2 regions of the Bacillus sp. GW821-FHT11D08 genome follow, and region 2 is predicted to be linked to the other one. Evidence: riboswitches for the same ligand, from Rfam matches in the RefSeq annotation. Region 2 holds a riboswitch; the other holds the start of a gene.
The links. Region 2 has a riboswitch for lysine ahead of AC1RRX_RS08525 (aspartate kinase). Riboswitches for the same ligand answer to the same signal wherever they lie in the genome.

Region 1 (9,858 bases), on a different contig from region 2:
CTTCCTCCATGTAGTGGCTCGTGTAGATGATCGTGCAGCCCATTTCATTCAGCTTTTTCACTGATTGCAGAATATAATTTCTTGATTGCGGGTCAATGCCGACCGTCGGTTCATCCATGATGATCAGTTTCGGCCGGTGGGCAAGAGCGCACGCAATATTGAGCCTGCGCTTCATTCCGCCGGAAAAATGCTTCGGCAAATATTTGTGTTTATCGCTCAAGCCGACGAATGTCAGGGCTTCCTCGACCCGTTCTTTCAGAGCCGCCCCTCTCAGGCCGTACAGCCCGGCGAAGAACTTCACATTTTCATAGGCGTTTAATTCTTCGTAAATCGCGAGGTCCTGAGGGACGATGCCGATATTCATTTTCGTTGCTTTGCTATATTTGAAAATATCTTTTCCGAGAAACAGAATGTCTCCGCCTGAAGGTTTTAAAAGGCCTGAGATCATATTGATCGTCGTGCTTTTTCCGGCTCCGTTTGCGCCGAGAAACCCGAAAATCTCACCTTCTTTTACGGCAAGCGACATCTGGTCAACGGCGGCATAATCACCGAATTTCTTACTCAGCTGTTTGAGCTCCAAAATGTTCATGTTTCCACCTCTATGTCTTATGATGCTCTTATTATAAAAAAAAGAATGAACGGCCGTTAGTGCAGCTGTTCATTCCTTTGACATGAGAATCTTCATATTTTTCACATGAAAACATTCACTTATTCAACCGGAAGCAATGTCGTGACGGAAAAACCGGCCGTGCCGTCAAAAATAACGGTTCCGTGCAAAACGGCCGCCCGTTCTTCCATACCGAGCATGCCGAGGCCTTTTTTAAAGCGGCCGGCGCCGTTTCCGTTATCTTTCACTTCCGCTTTTACGGCTTTGTTCAGCACATGGACATCAATGAAAATCTGTGTGGCATCGGCGTATTTCATTGCATTGGTCAAGGCTTCGGTTACGTTTTCCTGAATGACTCTCCAATGCATTTGCGTCAGCCTGTCCAAATCGCCTTGATACGTAAACGGAACCGGCATCCCGTTTTTGGCCGAAAATTCATCAATAAACGTTCTTAATCTGTGAATGCCCATTTGTTCAGCGGGCGGTTTCATATTTTTCAGCGTTATGCGGATATCCTCAATGCCCTCTTTGGAAATGGTAATGGCGTTTTGGAGCAGTTCAGCCGCTTTGTCCGGATGGGAGCCGAGCATCCGCTTCGCCGCTTCCATCTGAATGAGCGCGCCTGTCATGGAATGGCCGATTTTGTCATGGATGGCTTGGGACAATCTGTTTCTTTCTTCGAGTTTGCCGGTATACTCCGATTGTTTGATATATTCTGTGCTGCTGTGCAGCTGTTTCGTCAGTTTTTCAATGCTTGAGCGCATATTGTCTGACTGCTCTTCATATTTTTTCAGCCGGTCGCTGGACCGGGCGGCCAAAACGAATATCGCCAAGCAGAACAAGGTCATGACGATATAAGTCGGAAGGTCGCCGTACGGGATAAATAAAAACGGCAAAAACACGAGCAGGCAGAACACATAGCGGTGAACCGGATATTCGGCAAGAACGGCAAAAATGGCGGGCGGCAAAAGAAATAGAAACGCCGGATGGCCTAAGGCGGAAAGCCAAGCAGTCAATGCCAGCGTCATGAGGGTGATCCCGCGCCTCCAAACGGGCGGCCTGATCATGCAGACCGCAATGCCCAAAGACAGATAAGCGAGCAGAAACAAGACGGCGTACGGCGTGTAAGGGCGGTCTGCCGATACGAACAAAAAAGCCGTATAAAAAATGGCGATCAGTCTGCTCATCAGCATCCAAAAATCCATACCGTTCAACGCCCGTTATCCACCTTCCCGGTGATATAATAAATCGCGATCTGCGTTCTATGCTCAAGCCCTGTTTTCCCTAAAATAGATGAAATATAATTGGCCGTCGTCCCTTCAGAAATGAAAAGCTGTTTTGAAATTTCCCTGTTCGACAGTCCTTTCGCAATAAGCGACATGATGCTGAGCTCTCTTTCAGTAAACTGGCTTTCATCAATCTGATGCGCGGCTTCCGCCGGCCGGAAAAGGCTGTCTTTTATTTTATCCAGCACGGTGTCCTGAAGAATGCTGTGCCCGTTGAAAACGCTTTTGATCGCATCGCGTATCCGTTCCGGTTCGGTATTTTTTAATAAATATCCTTTCGCGCCGTTTTTAATCGCTTCTAAAATATACTCATCGTCGTCAAATGTCGTCAGGATCATCGGCTTCGTATCCGTTTCCTCCGCGATCCGTTTTGCGGCTTCGACACCGTTCATCACCGGCATGCGGACGTCCAGCAAGGCGATATCGACGGGATTGTGTTTACAATACTCTGCCGCCTCGAGTCCGTTTTCCAACGTTGCCGATACAGTAAATTCCTCATATGTATGCAAAATGATTTTCATTCCTTCTCTGATGAAAGAATTATCATCCGCGATAATGACATTAATCTTCATGGCCGCACCCTTTGTGTGTTTTTTGTTTCATTATATACCATCCGATTTTAAATCAAAAAGCCTTCCGGCGAAAGGTGCGCGGAAGGCGGATCGGTCAAGCGGGTTTTTTCAATTGAATGAAAAACAGCATCAGGAAAGAAATGATCACAATACAGATCACCCACACCCAGGCGAGTGTTTCATTGCCGGAGTCCATCGCGACGTAAATCGCTGTCGGCAGCGTTTGGGTGACGCCGGGAATATTTCCCGCAAACATTAAAGTCGCCCCGAATTCACCTAGCGCCCTTGCAATACTGAGAATGCTTCCGGTCAAGAGGGAGGGAAAGGCAAGCGGGACGGAAATACGGGTGAACACCTGCCACCTGCCGGCTCCGTCTACTTTCGCCGCTCCCTCGATGTCAGCATCAACCGCGGCGAAGCCCGTTTTAGCGGACTGATACATAAGCGGGAAGGCAACAATGGCCGAAGCGATCACCGCGGCCGACCACGTGAAAATGACGGGCTGGTGAAAAATCCGCTCAATCGCCCGGCCGATAAAGCTGTGTTTCCCGAAAATAATAATGAGAATGAAGCCGACAACGGTAGGCGGAAGAACGAGCGGGAGCATAAACAGGGTCTCCACAGCCGTTTTTCCGGGAAATCGCGCTTTCGCCATCCAGGCGCCGGCAAGCGTCCCGAGAATGATGACGGCGATGCCTGATGCCAAAGCCACCTCAAAAGACAATACGACTGGGGTGAAAAATTCCGAAGCCGTAATGTTACTTGGCAGTAAATCCATATTTCTTAAACACTTTCATTGCTTCATCTGACTGCAGATACTGATAAAACGCTTCTGCTTCTTTACGGTGCTTTGTATCCTTGACGATGCCGAGCGGATAAACGATCGGATCGTGCGTTTTCGCCGGCGCTTCATCGGTGATTTTCACCTTTTTCGAAATCAGCGCGTCTGTTTTATAGACAAGCCCGGCATCGACATTTCCGGTTTCAACATAAGAAAGCACCTGGCGAACGTCTTTTGCATAGACGACTTTATCTTTTACCTTGTCCCACAGGGATAATGCCGTCAATGACTGTTTGGCGTATTGTCCGGCCGGAACGGATTCAGGCGTGCCGAGCGCGATTTTTTCCGCGCTGTCTTTTTTCAGGTCATTCAGATGTGTCAGGTGTGCGCTGTTTTTCTCAGGCACGATCATGACGAGATCATTTTTCAAAAGATCCGTGCTGTCCTTTTTGTCGATATCTCCGTCATGAACGAGCTTTTCGAATTTATCTTCGGCTGCCGAGAAGAATAAATCAGCTCCCGCGCCTTGTGAAATTTGTTTTTGCAATGTGCCTGATGATCCGAAGTTGTCTTGAATGGTTACGTTTGAATGTGATTTTTCGTAGTTGGTCTGGATTTCTTCAAGTGCATCCTGAGCGCTGGCTGCCGCAGAAACGGTCAGCGTGACTTTTTCGTTTTGTCCGCCTTTGGACGATTGTCCGGATGAGCAGCCCGCAGTTGCCAGGAAAACGGCCATAGCCGCAGTTGTGAGTAGTGTCGCTTTCTTTTTCAACATTGTGCACCCCTTATAGCTAAATATCATTAGATCAAACTAATTATAACGCAATTGTACGTGATGGTGCGGTTTTTTTTCAATATCTGAACAGTTATAATAAAAACGGAGCGTGATAATATGACAGAAGCCACTTCCTATACAATAGAAGAAGTTGCGGGCCTTTTGAAGGTCTCCAAACTGACAGTATATGATTTGATAAAAAAAGGACTCATTCCGGCGTACAGGGTCGGAAGACAGATGAGGGTCGATGAAGAGGACTTAAAACAATATAAAGCAAACATGAGAATGTCAAAAAAGCCATCCGTATCAGAAGCTGCTGACCCGTCCCGCGGGCGGGAGCCGGAAAAAAGGCAGTCCGTTATCATTAGCGGGCAGGATGTGTCGATGGACCTCCTCAGCAAACAGCTGGAACAAACTATACAGGCGGCTCCGCTCCGCAAGTACAGCGGCAGTTTGAACAGCCTGATCGAGATGTACCGCGGAGCTTGTGACATCGTCAGTCTGCATTTGTACGATGGGGAGACGGGGCAGTATAACATCCCGTATGTGAAGCGCATTCTTTCAGGGGAGCCGTTTGCGCTTTTTCATGTCGTGCTGCGGCAAGCCGGATTATATGTGAAAAAGGGAAATCCGCTGAACATTCAGGGCTTTCAGGATTTGAGCCGAAAGGATGTCCGTATCGTCAATCGCGAAAAAGGATCAGGAGCGAGGGTGCTGCTGGATGAACAGCTCAGATCTTTCGGCATTACGCCGTCTGATGTCGCCGGCTATCATGACATTGTCACGGATCATCTGTCAGCGGCTTCACAAGTATCAAGCGGAAAGGCGGATATCGGAGTCGGGTCGCAGCATGCGGCGCATATGGCGGGCACGGACTTTATCCCGGTGATCAGTGAGCAGTACGATGTGGTCGTCTTAAAACAAAACCGGGAGCTTGTTCAAAGCGTGCAGGACATTCTCAATTCTGAGGAATTCAAGTCTCAGCTTTCTCAATTATCCGGATATGATACGAAAATGACCGGACGGCTCATATATGAAACATGAAAAATCCCTCCATATAACGGAGGGATTTTTTTATTGCTTATAAAACCGCAGCAGGTCGCCGTTTAATATTTTATCGGAAAGCATCAGCTCTTGTTCCGCTTTTTCTTTCTCATCGCTGCACGCGCTCATGTCAGAAAGCGGTTCACCCGTTTTACGGCTGTAACACGTATTTTTCGTATAAATATGATCATCCGTGATAAAGCTGCCGTTTCTCAGCACCGCAAACGGGGTCCGCTCTCCGGAAAACAGATCATTGCCGAACTGAATGCTGCCTTTCGTTTCAATGCCGAGCAGGTGAAGCAGCGTCGGTCTTACATCAACCTGTCCCGCGGCCGAAGCAATCGTTTCCGGCGCACGGTCGGTCACCCCGGGAATATGAATGATAAACGGCACGCGCTGAAGCTGAACCGTATCAAACGGAGTGATTTCCTCTTTCCCTAAGAATTCGGCAAGTCCTTGATTATGGGCTTCGGATATACCGTAATGATCTCCCATCAGGACGATCATCGCGTTGTCATACAGTCCTTCTTTTTTCAGCGTCTTGAAAAAGTGTTTCAGGGCCTCATCTTCATAGCGGACCGTCGTCACATAGCGGTTTAATAACTCGCTGCTTGTGTCCGGTTCTTCAATGAGCTGATCCTGTTTATCAATTTCAAAAGGAAAATGGTTGGTCAAAGTCAGCAGGCTCGCGTAAAACGGCTGCGGAAGCTTCTTTAATTTTTCCGCTGACTGTTCGAGAAATTCCTTATCCTTCAGGCCCCAGCCTGTTGAATTTTCCTGTGTCACCTTAAATTCATCCGCGTCGAAAAAACGGTCGATTCCGAATGCCCCGTACATCTCATCCCGGTTCCAAAAGGCCTTATGATTGGCATGCAGAACGGCTGAATAGTATTGACGGTCTTTTAACATATGGTACATCGTATTGAACCGGTGGCCGCTTTTTGTGAAAAAAACGGCGCCGCTTGAAGACGGATACAGCGAATTCGCAGTAATGAATTCTGAATCTGAGGTTTTTCCCTGTTCAGTCTGCTGATAAAAATGAGTGAAGTCATAACTTTTTTTCCGCAGTTTATTTAAAAACGGGGTAATCTCCCGTCCGTTGACCCGCTCATCCATTACAAAACGCTGGGTTGATTCGAGCGTTACAAAAATCACATTGCGCCCCTTTGCGAGCCCAAACTTTGATTCGGACGGCCTGCTGTAGTCGGCTTGAGTGTAATTCGCGACCGCCGCAAGGCTGTCTTCGTCGGCAAACGCTTTAGCCCCTGCATTCAGCGTCTGCGAAATGGTGTCATACAAATGAAAGTGGAACAGGCCGATTCCTTTTACGAGCGCTTCACGATCAAAAGGGTGCTTGAACAGCTTCGGCTGCTCAGCCTCAGACAGCGCAAGGTTGCACAGCATGAGGCCGGCTGATGCCCACGCATACGCTTTAACGGTACGGGTGCTGGCTTTCCCTTTATCGGCTTTATGCCTTTTACCAAGGTAAAACAAAACCGCAATATCCAAAAATAAAGCGATATAAAGCGGGTGAAACAGCTCTTGGACGCTGCTTCCCATATCACCCATATTGCTCGCCTGAAACAAAACCGGTATGGTGATAAAATCAATATAAAACCCGTAAAACACCGTATTCGCGATTAAAATTCCCGTCAGCATCACATTTGCCGAAAGCAGAAAGATCCGCTGTTTTTTTTCTGTCAGCAGCAGGGCGATGCCGAACAGCGGCACAATGAAGCTCAGCGGATTAATGAGAAGCAGACATTCCTCAAGAACCGAATTGTTCTGCAGATCAAAACCGAGCTTATAAACGGCATAGGTTTTCATCCACATGAACAGGATGGACAGGCATAAAAACCGATGATTGCTGAAAAAGGTTTTCTTCATATGTATGACTCCTCACCCTAAAAGCGAAAGATGCTTTTTGTTTAAGAGATGCGGCCGTGAACCAGTTCGTATAAATAATAGCAGGATACAATCGTTAAGCCGGCCAGCACAAGCTGCTCCGAAAAGCTCCCCGTTCTCATATAAAGGGGAAGACGGAAGCGGATGGCGGACGGAAACAGCAGTTTAATGCCGTTGACGGTCCATGCGTCAAGCACAAGATGACTCGCCATTCCGATCATCAGTCCGGCGGAAATACTCGGATTCGGAATATAGGTTGCCGTAATGAAAAACATAATAAGCATAAACAGCAGGCTGTGTGTAAACGTTCTGTGGCCGAACACCGTGCTTACGATTTTGGACAGAACGGGCAGCGTTCTGCCGATTTTGCTTTTCGTATGGCATATGTCGGGAATCAGCGCCCCGAGGGCACCCGCTGAGGTCATAAGGACCGGATCATACCCGTAATAATACGCAATTGCGGAACAAGAAGCGATGCCTCCCATGATGTGTGTTTTTCCTGTCATTTTTCGCTTCTCCTTTTTATTTTTGCCAAAATCCCCTGAATTACAAATATATCAAGAGAATGCATGTTTGATCAACAAACTTTACCTGTTCCGCCAAAAGGAAGGAGACGCGGATTCCGCATATTCTGCCGCGGAAAAAGACACATTATAGGTGTACCTATATTTGATAAAGAGGTGATACAGATGGCTTTCTTTAACAAAGAAAAAGGAAAAAACAGCGATAAAAACAAAAACGTCATTCAAGGCGCGCTTGAAGACGCCGGTGCAGCTCTGAAAGACGATCCGCTTCAAGAAGCTGTTCAAAAGAAAAAAAATAACCGCTGACCATATAAGACGGGTAGGGCGAACGCTCTATCCGTTTTCCATCTAATTTTTCCCTTTGACAGATCTTTTTATCTCTGATAACCTCTGAGTAGAATTGAATGATAAAAATCCTCACTCTTTCTCGGTGAGGTAGAGGTTGCGCTTGATGATGAGTCGCACATGCCAGGCTGATAGGGGCCGCAAAACATGTGTTAAAGGCATCAGCGCCGAAGTGTAAAGAAAGCCGATCCTTCTTTATGCTGGGACTGTATCTGAATAAGTGCAGGACTGCCGCGTGCTTTTTCGCGGAGGGCTATCCGGAGATCAAGGGTGTGTGTGTTTCTTTAAGCATGGACTTTTGTTCAGGCTTTTTTTGCGTGTAAATATGGTCTCGGGGTCTGGTCCGTACGAATGAACAACCAGGAGGTACAGGAATGGAACAGACGAAAAAATGGGGTTTTTGGTTATTAACGGCGTTTGTCGTAGGAAATATGGTAGGCTCGGGCATCTTTTCGCTTCCGAGTTCGCTCGCAAAAATCGCGAGCCCGTTCGGCGCCACATCGGCATGGCTTTTAACGGGAGCCGGTGTGTTAATGATCGCGCTGGTCTTCGGCCACTTATCCATCCGCAAGCCTGAGCTGACGGCGGGGCCGCAAAGCTATGCGCGTGCGCTGTTCAGCGATCGGAAAAAAGGGAATGCAGCGGGCTTCACGATGGTGTGGGGCTACTGGGTGGCGAGCTGGATCAGCAACGTGGCGATCATCACGAGCCTTGCCGGATATTTAACATCATTTTTCCCGATTTTAACGGATAAGCGTGAAATGTTTTCGATCGGCGGTCAGGCTGTTACGCTCGGCCAGCTGCTGACGTTTGCCGTATGTACGGTTTTATTATGGGGCACTCACACGATTCTCGTCACCAGCATTAACGGTGCGAGTAAATTAAATTTTGTCACGACGTTTTCAAAAGTATTAGGATTTATTTTCTTTATCATTGCAGGTTTATTTGTGTTTCAAACGTCGTTTTTCGATCATTTTTATTTTCCGGTTCAAACAGGTCCTCACACAGTTGAGGGAATCGGCGGACAGATCCACAATGCGGCGATTTCAACATTATGGGCGTTCGTCGGAATTGAATCGGCAGTCATTTTATCCGGGCGCGCCCGTTCGCAGCGCGATGTGAAACGCGCCACCATTACCGGATTATTGATCGCGCTTGGCATCTATATCATCGTGACATTGATTACGATGGGCGTGCTTCCGCATGGTAAGCTTGTCGGCTCGGAAAAACCGTTTGTTGACGTATTGTACGCGATCGTCGGCAATGCGGGAAGCGTCATCATGGCGATTCTGGCGATTTTGTGTCTGTTCGGAACGATGCTCGGCTGGATTCTTCTCGGCTCTGAAGTTCCGTATCAAGCGGCGAAATCAGGAGACTTTCCGGCTGCTTTTGCAAAAACGAATAAACAGGGAAGCCCGGTTGTGTCGTTAATCGTAACGAACGTGATGTCACAGATCTTTATCTTTTCGGTTATTTCCCGGACGATCAGTGACGCGTTTACGTTTTTAACGACGGCGGCGACGCTCGCTTATCTGATTCCGTATCTCGTGTCAGCGTTTTACAGCCTGAAGCTCATTTTTACGGGTGAAACGTATGACGAGATAAAGGGTTCAAGAGTAAGAGACGGTATCATCGCCATCCTTGCCTGCATTTATTCTTTTTATGTCATTATTACCGGAACGGCCGATTTAACGACCTTTATTCTCGGTATCGGGCTGTTCTTCGTCGGTTTGCTGTTATATCCTTTCGTCTCAAAGAAATTTGCAAACAACAGACAATCGGTATGACAAAAAGACATCTCACGTCTGTGAGATGTCTTTTTTATTTGCGGCGGCGGGTTACGTTTTGACGGCGTGTATATAATGAATGGTCTCGAATGCGGTTAAATGGTCAGTGCGTCCGCTGAAAAAACGGTCAAGTGTAAAGCGTAATAAAAAGCCGCTGTGACAGCGGCTTCGGGATTACTTCGTTAAGCTTTTTGTGATGTAGTCAAGCTGGCCTTCAAGTGAGATCGGGTCT
Region 2 (9,858 bases):
AAAGACAATGAAGGGGATACCGAAATCATTAAAACCTCACTTCCTTTAGTCATCACGGCACAGCAAGGCTTAAACGAGCCGCGCTATCCGTCGCTTCCGGGCATTATGAAGGCGAAGAAAAAACCGCTGGAAGAACTTGAACTCGATGACCTCGACATTGATGAAGATGATGCCGCACCGAAGCTCAAAACGATCGAACGTTTTCTGCCGCCGCAAAAAGAAGCGGGCAGACTGATCGAAGGAGAAGCCGCTGAGCAGGCGAAAGAGCTTGTGTCACTGCTGAGAAAAGAAGCCAAAGTCGTATAAACCGATATTAAAGAAACTGGGGGATGTCAGAATGGGAAAAAAAGTGATCGTACTCGGAGAAATTCGTGACGGCGCCTTACGGAACGTCACCTTTGAAGCCATAGCCGCAGGCAAAACCATTTCCGGCGGAGGAAATGTCATCGGCGTGCTGATGGGAAAAGGCGCAGCTGATGCAGCACCAGAACTCATTCAGTACGGCGCCGACAAAGTATTTACGGCCGATTCGCCGGGGCTTTCTCAGTATACGGCGGACGGATATGCCGCGGTTCTCGGGGATTTGATCGAAAATGAAAAGCCTGATGCGGTCATTTTCGGCCACACTTCTATGGGAAAAGATTTGTCACCTAAGCTTGCGGCCCGGTTTGAAACGGGGCTGATTTCAGACAGCACGGATGTAAGCGTTACCGGAGACAACATCGTTTTTACAAGACCGATCTATTCCGGCAAAGCCTTTGAACAGGTAATTTCAACCGATCCGTTCATTATGGCGACAATTCGTCCGAATAATATTCAGGCATTAGAAAAAGACGCGAACCGGACGGGTGATATTGAAGAGCTTGCGCCGCCGCCGGCAGATTTGCGGACGGTCATTGAAGAAGTAGTCAAAAAAACGGCGGACGGCGTGGATTTATCAGAAGCGAAAATTATCGTAGCAGGCGGCCGCGGTGTAAAAAGCAAAGATGGATTTGAACCGTTAAAAGAACTTGCCGAGGTGCTCGGAGCAGCGGTGGGCGCTTCACGCGGCGCGTGTGACGCGGACTATTGCGATTATTCTCTTCAAATCGGCCAGACGGGAAAAGTCGTCACGCCGGATTTGTATATCGCCTGCGGCATTTCCGGAGCGATTCAGCACTTGGCGGGCATGTCAAACAGTAAGGTCATTGTTGCCATTAACAAAGACCCGGAAGCGGAAATATTTAAAATAGCGGACTACGGAATTGTCGGCGATTTGTTCGAAGTGGTTCCGCTTCTGACGCAGGAATTTAAAAATGCCAATATTCATTCATAATCATAAACCCTCTGGCTTATTTGTCAGAGGGTTTTAATTTGTGTTAATTGGTTCGTACAAATTAAAGGTTGATAAAATAAGAGATTGACATGTACGAACCAATATAATAAGCTTTTGTAAAGCGCTTACAAACTTATCCATTCAGCATACATCCCAGATACATAGATCGGCTGTAGTGCTTTCATTCTTATTAAGGGAAAGGAATGATCAAGTTTGTCTCACAATACGGCAGTCATTCAAACTGATATCACACGGGGAACCATTAATAAAAACATATACGGACATTTCGCGGAACACCTGGGAAGAGGCATATATGAGGGCATCTGGGTCGGAAAAGATTCCGATATTCCGAATACCGGCGGGGTCAGGACGGATGTCGCCGCCGCCCTCAAACAGCTTCAGATTCCCGTCCTCAGATGGCCGGGCGGCTGCTTTGCAGATGAATACCATTGGGCAAACGGCGTAGGGAAACGCAAAACCATGCTGAATACCCATTGGGGCGGGACGATTGATTCCAATGAATTCGGCACGCACGAGTTTATGATGCTTTGTGAACTGCTCGGCTGCGAACCGTACATCGCCGGAAACGTCGGCAGCGGAACGGTTAAAGAAATGGCTGATTGGATTGAATACATGACGTTTGAAGCGGGCACGCCGATGTCCGACTGGAGAAAAGAAAACGGGCGGGAAAAACCGTGGAAGCTGACATATTTCGGAATAGGGAATGAGAACTGGGGCTGCGGCGGAAACATGCATCCTGAGTATTATGCCGACCTTTACAGAAACTTTCAAACCTATGTCCGCAATTACAGCGGTAATGAAATCTATAAAATTGCCGGAGGCGCGAATGTCGACGATTACCGCTGGACTGAAACTTTAATGAAAAAAGCCGCTGATCTCATGGACGGGCTGAGCCTGCATTATTACACAATACCGGGCGACTTCTGGAAGGGGAAAGGATCAGCGACGGAGTTTACGGAAGATGAATGGTTCATCACGATGAAAAAAGCGGCGCATATGGATGAATTGATCACAAGGCACAGCGCCATCATGGATCAGTACGATCCCGAAAAAAGAGTCGGGCTGATCATTGATGAATGGGGCACGTGGCTTGATCCTGAGCCAGGCACGAATCCGGGCTTTCTGTATCAGCAGAATACGATCCGCGACGCCCTTGTGGCCGCGACGCATTTTCACATTTTTCATCAGCATGCAGACCGCGTACAGATGGCCAATATCGCGCAAACCGTCAACGTGCTTCAGGCAATGATCCTGACAGAAGGGAAAGACATGCTGCTGACGCCGACGTATCATGTGTTTGATATGTTTAAGGTGCATCAGGACGCTTCTCTTTTGGCGACAGAAACAAAAGCAGCCGGGTACGAATGGAATGACGGCCGGCTCCCGCAAGTCAGCATTTCAGCGTCCAAACAGCAAAACGGAGACATACATATCAGCCTTTGCAATATCGATCATCTGCACAAAGCTGATGTGAAGATTGAACTGCGGGGCATGAAAAAGACAGGGAAGCCTTCGGGAACGATTCTTCACGCGGAAAAAATGAATGCCCACAATACATTTAGCAGTCCGGAAAACGTCAAACCGAAGCCGTTTTCCGGGTTTGCTCAAAAGGGCGGAAAACTTGAGGCGGAGCTTCCTCCGATGGCGGTTGTATTAATCACGCTGCCTGCGGGCCCATCTTAAGTTTTGAACGCCTGCCGCCCGGTTATAATACACTGTATAAAAAAGATTATTTCCGGCGGGTTCGGGAGAAAATAATATAAGCATTAAATTAGCATGAACGAATGGGAGATGCTATACTAAAAATCATCATTTGACAATTGGAGGAATAACAAAATGGCTATCGTAAAAGCAACTGATCAATCGTTCTCAGCTGAAACAAGTGAAGGTGTCGTATTGGCTGATTTCTGGGCTCCTTGGTGCGGACCTTGTAAAATGATCGCGCCCGTTCTTGAAGAGCTTGATCAAGAAATGGGAGACAAACTGAAAATCGTTAAAATCGACGTGGATGAAAACCAAGAAACTGCCGGTAAATACGGCGTCATGAGCATCCCGACACTTCTCGTATTGAAAGACGGAGAAGTCGTTGAAACATCTGTCGGTTTCAAACCGAAAGAAGCTCTTGAAGAGCTTGTAAACAAACATCTGTAAGCCAAAAGCTTCCGTTACGGCAGGGCGATTCCTTTGAAAGGGAATCGCCTTTTTTGATCTTCCAAAAGCTGAGAATGGAGAAAAACAAATGTTCGTGATACACTGAATGGACACGAGAAATGAATGTAAGGAAGGGTAACGTATGAATAAACAACTGAAAGAAAAACTGGCCCTCCTTCCCGATCAGCCGGGCTGTTATTTAATGAAAGACCGTCAAAAAACAGTCATCTACGTGGGGAAAGCGAAAGTCTTGAAAAACAGGGTGCGATCTTATTTCACCGGTTCTCACGACGCAAAAACCCAACGGCTTGTGACGGAGATTGAGGACTTTGAATATATCGTGACTTCCTCCAATCTTGAAGCGCTTATTTTGGAAATGAATCTGATTAAAAAATACGATCCGAAATACAATGTCATGCTGAAAGATGATAAAACCTATCCCTTTATTAAAATCACCCATGAACGCCATCCGCGGCTGATTGTCACCCGGAATGTCAAAAAAGACAAAGGACGCTATTTCGGCCCGTATCCGAATGTGCAGGCGGCGCGGGAAACGAAAAAACTGCTGGACCGCCTTTACCCGCTCAGGAAATGCTCAAAGCTACCGGACCGCGTCTGTCTATATTATCATCTCGGACAATGCCTCGCCCCATGTGTAAAGGATATATCTGAGGAGACAAACCGCGAGATTGTTGAAGACATTACCCGTTTTTTAAAGGGAGGGCATAACGAAATCAAAAAAGAGCTCGAAGCGAAAATGGCAGAAGCGGCGGAAAAGCTTGAATTTGAACGGGCTAAAGAATTCCGCGACCAGCTTGCTCACATCGAATCGACGATGGAGAAGCAAAAAATGACCATGAATGACCTTCTGGACCGCGATGTGTTTGCATATGCCTACGATAAAGGCTGGATGTGCGTCCAAGTCTTTTTCATACGCCAAGGAAAACTGATCGAACGCGACGTCAGCATGTTTCCGATGTATCAGGAAGCGGATGAAGAATTTCTGACCTTCATCGGCCAGTTCTACTCTAAAAACAATCACTTTCTGCCTAAGGAAATTCTGGTGCCTGACAGCGTTGACAGGGACATGATCACCGAGTTGTTGGAAACCGCCGTGCATCAGCCGAAAAAAGGCCCGAAAAAAGAGCTGCTTCTGCTTGCGCACAAAAATGCGAAAATCGCCCTGCGGGAAAAATTCTCGTTAATCGAGCGGGATGAGGAACGGTCAATCGGTGCAGCCGAACGGCTCGGCGAAGCGCTGAATATTTATACGCCGCATCGGATTGAAGCGTTTGACAACTCCAATATTCAAGGCACAAACCCCGTATCGGCCATGATTGTCTTTATTGACGGAAAACCGAATAAAAAGGAATACCGCAAATATAAAATTAAAACCGTAACAGGGCCTGATGATTACGGCTCAATGAGGGAAGTCGTCAGAAGAAGATACACGAGGGTGCTTCGCGAAAACCTTCCGCTGCCGGATTTAATCATCATTGACGGCGGAAAAGGGCAGATTAACGCGGCGCGCGACGTGCTCGAGAATGAGCTCGGCCTTGATGTCCCGGTAGCGGGATTGGCGAAAGATGATAAACACCGGACATCCAACCTTTTGATCGGCGACCCGCTTGAACCGGTGTTTCTGGAGCGGAACAGCCAAGAGTTTTACCTGCTTCAGCGCATTCAGGACGAAGTTCACCGTTTTGCGATCAGCTTTCACAGACAGATCCGGGGAAAAAGCGCCTTTCAATCCGTTCTGGATGATATCCCCGGAATCGGCGAAAAACGCAAAAAAATGCTCTTAAAACATTTCGGATCTGTCAAAAAGATGAAGGAAGCAAGCCTTGACGATATCAAAAAAGCGGGTGTGCCGGCCGCGGCGGCCCAGCTGCTGTTTGAAAAATTAAAAAAATAGTATTGTGCTTTTCTGAAAAATCTGCTAGAATGTGAACTAATTTCATAAGATCGTGTTATATGGTGAAGATAGAGGTGCGAACTTCAATAGTAAGCCTTTGGAGAATGATGGATTCTGCGAAAAAGGCTGAAAGGGGAGCGTCGCCGAAGTGTATCACATCCCATCGGTGTGATTTGCTGGCCTTGCATTGAATAAATGTAAGGTTGTCAAGAATTCATTTTCTTGGAGGGCTATCTCGTTGTTCATAATCAATCGTAATGATATGAAAAAGCAATGAGAGCTATTCCTCTCATTGCTTTTTTTATTGTGGACAAAACGCTCTTTTCTCCTCACCCGCACGAACCAAAATGTAAAGGGTGGTCTAGTATGGGTCTTATCGTACAAAAATTCGGAGGCACTTCCGTCGGCTCTGCCGAAAAAATTCAAAATGCCGCAAATCGCGCCATTGCTGAAAAGCAAAAAGGTCATGATGTCGTAGTCGTCGTTTCGGCAATGGGAAAATCAACCGACGCGCTCGTTAACCTCGCGGCTGAAATCACATCTGCACCAAGCAGACGCGAGATGGATATGCTTTTGTCTACGGGAGAGCAGGTCACGATTTCGCTTTTGGCCATGGCGCTTCAGGAAAAAGGATATGACGCCGTCTCTTATACGGGCTGGCAGGCGGGTGTCCGCACGGAAGCCGTTCACGGCAATGCGAGAATTACGGATATTGATATTACGGCGATTCGTTCGCAGCTTGCAGAAGGCAAAATCACAGTCGTTGCCGGTTTTCAGGGCATAACGGAAGACGGAGGCATCACGACGCTCGGACGGGGCGGTTCCGATACGACGGCGGTCGCTCTTGCAGCAGCGCTGGAAGCGGATAAATGCGACATTTATACAGATGTTCCGGGCGTATTTACGACAGATCCGCGGTATGTCCGGTCAGCGAGAAAACTGGCGGGGATTTCTTATGATGAAATGCTGGAGCTTGCAAATCTAGGAGCGGGTGTTCTTCACCCGCGGGCGGTTGAGTTCGCGAAAAACTACCAAGTGCCTTTAGAAGTGCGGTCAAGCACAGAATATGAAGCTGGAACATTAATTGAGGAGGAATCATCAATGGAGCAGAATTTAATCGTCAGAGGAATTGCATTTGAAGACCAGATCACAAGGGTGTCCGTTACGGGCCTTGCAAGCGGATTGACAACACTTTCAACAATTTTCACCGCGCTGGCAAAACGAAACATCAACGTTGACATTATTATTCAGACTCAGTCGGACGATGGGGAAGCGGATATTTCTTTCTCAGTGAAAACGGAAGATGCCGCGCAAACGGTCGCCGTGCTTGAAGAATATAAAAACGCGCTTGACTATGAAAAAATTGAAACCGAAAGAAAACTGGCGAAAGTCTCTATTGTCGGGTCCGGCATGGTTTCAAATCCCGGCGTCGCCGCGGACATGTTTGCCGTACTGGCGGAAAAAAATGTACAAGTCAAAATGGTGAGCACATCTGAAATAAAAGTATCAGCGGTTGTCAGTGAAAATGATATGGTGAAAGCGGTCGAAGCGCTTCATGATGCATTTGAGCTTTCTAAACAGCCGTCTGCCGTATAAACGGGCAGGCAAAAAGGCGGGACTTGGAGTCACCGCCTTTTTTCAATTATACAGGGTCCTTCATATCCCATTTTACAGTCAGAACGACTTTATCCGCTCTCTTTTTTACCTGTTCATAAGATTCTGCAATCTGATCGTTCATCAATTGAATCTGTTCAGCTATAAAACCGGCTTCAAGCTGAAAACAAGGCTCTTTCTGATGTTTGAGTCTGCTGGATACGAGCGGTCCTTCCAGTTCAAATTCCAGTTCTTGTTTTTTTGATCCTGCGTTTGTCAAAGTTCCCCAGCCGGCTTTCTCAAAAAAGGCGGGGATTTCTTCCCACGATTGAAGAGGAAATTTGCGGGCGAGGCGTTTCCCCGCCCAATACATCATGGATGAATACTCCGGGCCGAGGATATCCGGAAGCACGATTTCCCGGATTAATTCGTAGCCGTATGCGCTGACGTCGAGTTCAGTTAAAGGTTCTAAAGCTGCTTCATAATTATTCTTCATATTATGTATTCCCCTCTCTCCTTCGTTTATTATAGCTTAAACAGGGGGGAGGATTACAGGATGATCCTATAAAACACGAGAAAAAATGTGAGAAAGATATCGCAGGAAAATAAAATTTTCCCGTCAAATAATCAATTCCGAAAATTATAATTTATGTACACGTTTTCTTGACGCCCTTTTGAGGGAGGAGTAAAATGAAATTGTCAATAAATTTTAATAAAGTGCTTACAATTGAAACGAAGTGGGGGCAGAGATTTTAGTACATTTCGCACTTAAATCAAACAGGGGGTAAAGTAATGTCTGGGAACAGAGAGTTTTATTTTCGAAGATTGCATTCCTTGCTCGGTGTTATTCCGGTCGGCATCTTTTTGATCCAGCATTTAGTCGTCAACCAATTTGCCGCAAGGGGAGCGGATGCGTTTAACAAGGCGGCCGGCTTTATGGACAGTCTGCCGTTCAGGTATGCGTTAGAAATTTTTATTATTTTCTTACCTTTAATTTATCATGCGGTTTACGGTGTGTACATAGCATTTACTGCGAAAAACAACGCTGGCCACTACAGTTATTTCAGAAACTGGATGTTTGTGCTTCAGCGTGTCACTGGTATTCTCACCCTTATTTTCGTCAGCTGGCATGTATGGCAGACGCGGATTGCCGCGCAGATGGGCGCTGAAGTCAACTTCGATATGATGGCGAATATTTTGAGCTCGCCGTTTATGCTCGGTTTTTACATTGTAGGCGTTTTATCGGTCATTTTTCACTTTTCAAACGGCTTATGGTCTTTTGCGGTCACATGGGGGATCACGGTCACGCCGCGTTCTCAAAGAATTTCGACTTACGTGACGCTGATTATATTTTTAGCGCTTTCATACGTAGGTTTAAAAGCGATTTTTGCGTTTGTGTAAGAGAACTAGATTACTAGAGGGAGAGGGGCTATCATGAGTCAATCAAGCATTATCGTAGTCGGCGGGGGTCTTGCCGGCCTCATGGCGACAATTAAAGCAGCGGAATCAGGCACGGCCGTTAAATTGTTTTCCATCGTTCCGGTCAAACGCTCTCACTCGGTCTGCGCGCAGGGCGGGATAAACGGAGCTGTCAACACAAAAGGGGAAGGAGACTCTCCGTTTGAGCATTTTGATGACACGGTATACGGAGGCGACTTTTTGGCAAACCAGCCTCCTGTAAAAGCGATGTGTGAAGCGGCGCCGTCCATTATCCACTTATTGGACCGCATGGGGGTTATGTTTAACAGAACGCCGGAAGGGCTCTTGGACTTCCGCCGTTTCGGGGGTACACAGCATCACAGAACCGCATACGCGGGAGCGACGACGGGTCAGCAGCTTCTTTACGCACTGGACGAGCAGGTGCGCAGATATGAAGTGGCGGGTCTCGTCACAAAATACGAAGGCTGGGAATTCCTCGGCGCCGTTCTTGACGATGAGCGCACATGCCGCGGTATCGTAGCCCAAAATCTGACCAATATGCAAATCGAGTCATTCCGTTCTGACGCCGTTATTATGGCGACAGGAGGTCCCGGAATCGTATTCGGCAAATCAACAAACAGCATGATCAACACGGGATCTGCCGCATCAATCGTTTATCAGCAGGGCGCTTATTATGCAAACGGCGAATTTATCCAAATTCACCCGACAGCAATCCCGGGGGACGATAAACTGCGTCTGATGAGTGAATCGGCGCGCGGCGAGGGCGGAAGAGTCTGGACGTATAAAGACGGAAAACCTTGGTACTTCCTTGAGGAAAAATATCCGGCTTACGGAAACCTCGTGCCGCGGGATATTGCGACACGTGAAATCTTTGACGTGTGCGTGAATCAGAAACTCGGCATCAACGGTGAAAACATGGTGTATCTCGATCTGTCGCACAAAGATCCGAAAGAGCTTGACGTTAAGCTTGGCGGCATTATCGAAATCTATGAAAAATTCATGGGCGATGACCCGCGCAAGCTTCCGATGAAAATTTTCCCTGCCGTTCACTATTCGATGGGCGGACTGTGGGTTGATTATGATCAGATGACAAGCATCCGCGGACTGTTCGCAGCGGGAGAATGTGATTATTCAATGCACGGAGGAAACCGTTTAGGGGCGAACTCTCTGCTTTCCGCCATCTACGGAGGAATGGTGGCCGGACCGAATGCGGTGAAATATGTTTCCGGACTTGAAACATCAGCGGAAGACCTGCCTTCTTCATTATTTGATTCCTATGTGAAAAAAGAAGAAGAAAAATGGGCCGATATTATGAAGATGGACGGCGACGAAAATGCCTACGTGCTTCACCGTGAGCTCGGAGAATGGATGACGGCCAACGTCACGGTGGTCCGCCACAACGACAAGCTTTTGAAAACGGATG

Region 1: another riboswitch for lysine. It lies ahead of AC1RRX_RS02320 (amino acid permease); the one in region 2 lies ahead of AC1RRX_RS08525 (aspartate kinase).

What each region holds. Positions count from the first base shown of each region.
Region 1 covers NZ_JBXARS010000001.1:449,204-459,061, forward strand. The annotation lists gene AC1RRX_RS02275 (ABC transporter ATP-binding protein) at 1-589, opposite strand, end outside; gene AC1RRX_RS02280 (sensor histidine kinase) at 709-1,812, opposite strand; gene AC1RRX_RS02285 (response regulator transcription factor) at 1,818-2,465, opposite strand; gene modB (molybdate ABC transporter permease subunit) at 2,560-3,243, opposite strand; gene modA (molybdate ABC transporter substrate-binding protein) at 3,224-4,021, opposite strand; gene AC1RRX_RS02300 (substrate-binding domain-containing protein) at 4,139-5,065, shown strand; gene AC1RRX_RS02305 (LTA synthase family protein) at 5,096-6,952, opposite strand; gene AC1RRX_RS02310 (metal-dependent hydrolase) at 6,994-7,476, opposite strand; gene sspJ (small acid-soluble spore protein SspJ) at 7,660-7,800, shown strand; lysine riboswitch at 7,923-8,103, shown strand; gene AC1RRX_RS02320 (amino acid permease) at 8,214-9,626, shown strand; gene AC1RRX_RS02325 (iron-hydroxamate ABC transporter substrate-binding protein) at 9,801-9,858, opposite strand, start outside.
Region 2 covers NZ_JBXARS010000003.1:313,698-323,555, reverse strand. The annotation lists gene AC1RRX_RS08550 (electron transfer flavoprotein subunit beta/FixA family protein) at 1-306, shown strand, start outside; gene AC1RRX_RS08545 (electron transfer flavoprotein subunit alpha/FixB family protein) at 338-1,315, shown strand; gene AC1RRX_RS08540 (alpha-N-arabinofuranosidase) at 1,529-3,019, shown strand; gene trxA (thioredoxin) at 3,173-3,487, shown strand; gene uvrC (excinuclease ABC subunit UvrC) at 3,630-5,402, shown strand; lysine riboswitch at 5,464-5,643, shown strand; gene AC1RRX_RS08525 (aspartate kinase) at 5,769-6,998, shown strand; gene AC1RRX_RS08520 (YslB family protein) at 7,045-7,491, opposite strand; gene sdhC (succinate dehydrogenase cytochrome B558) at 7,788-8,396, shown strand; gene sdhA (succinate dehydrogenase flavoprotein subunit) at 8,430-9,858, shown strand, end outside.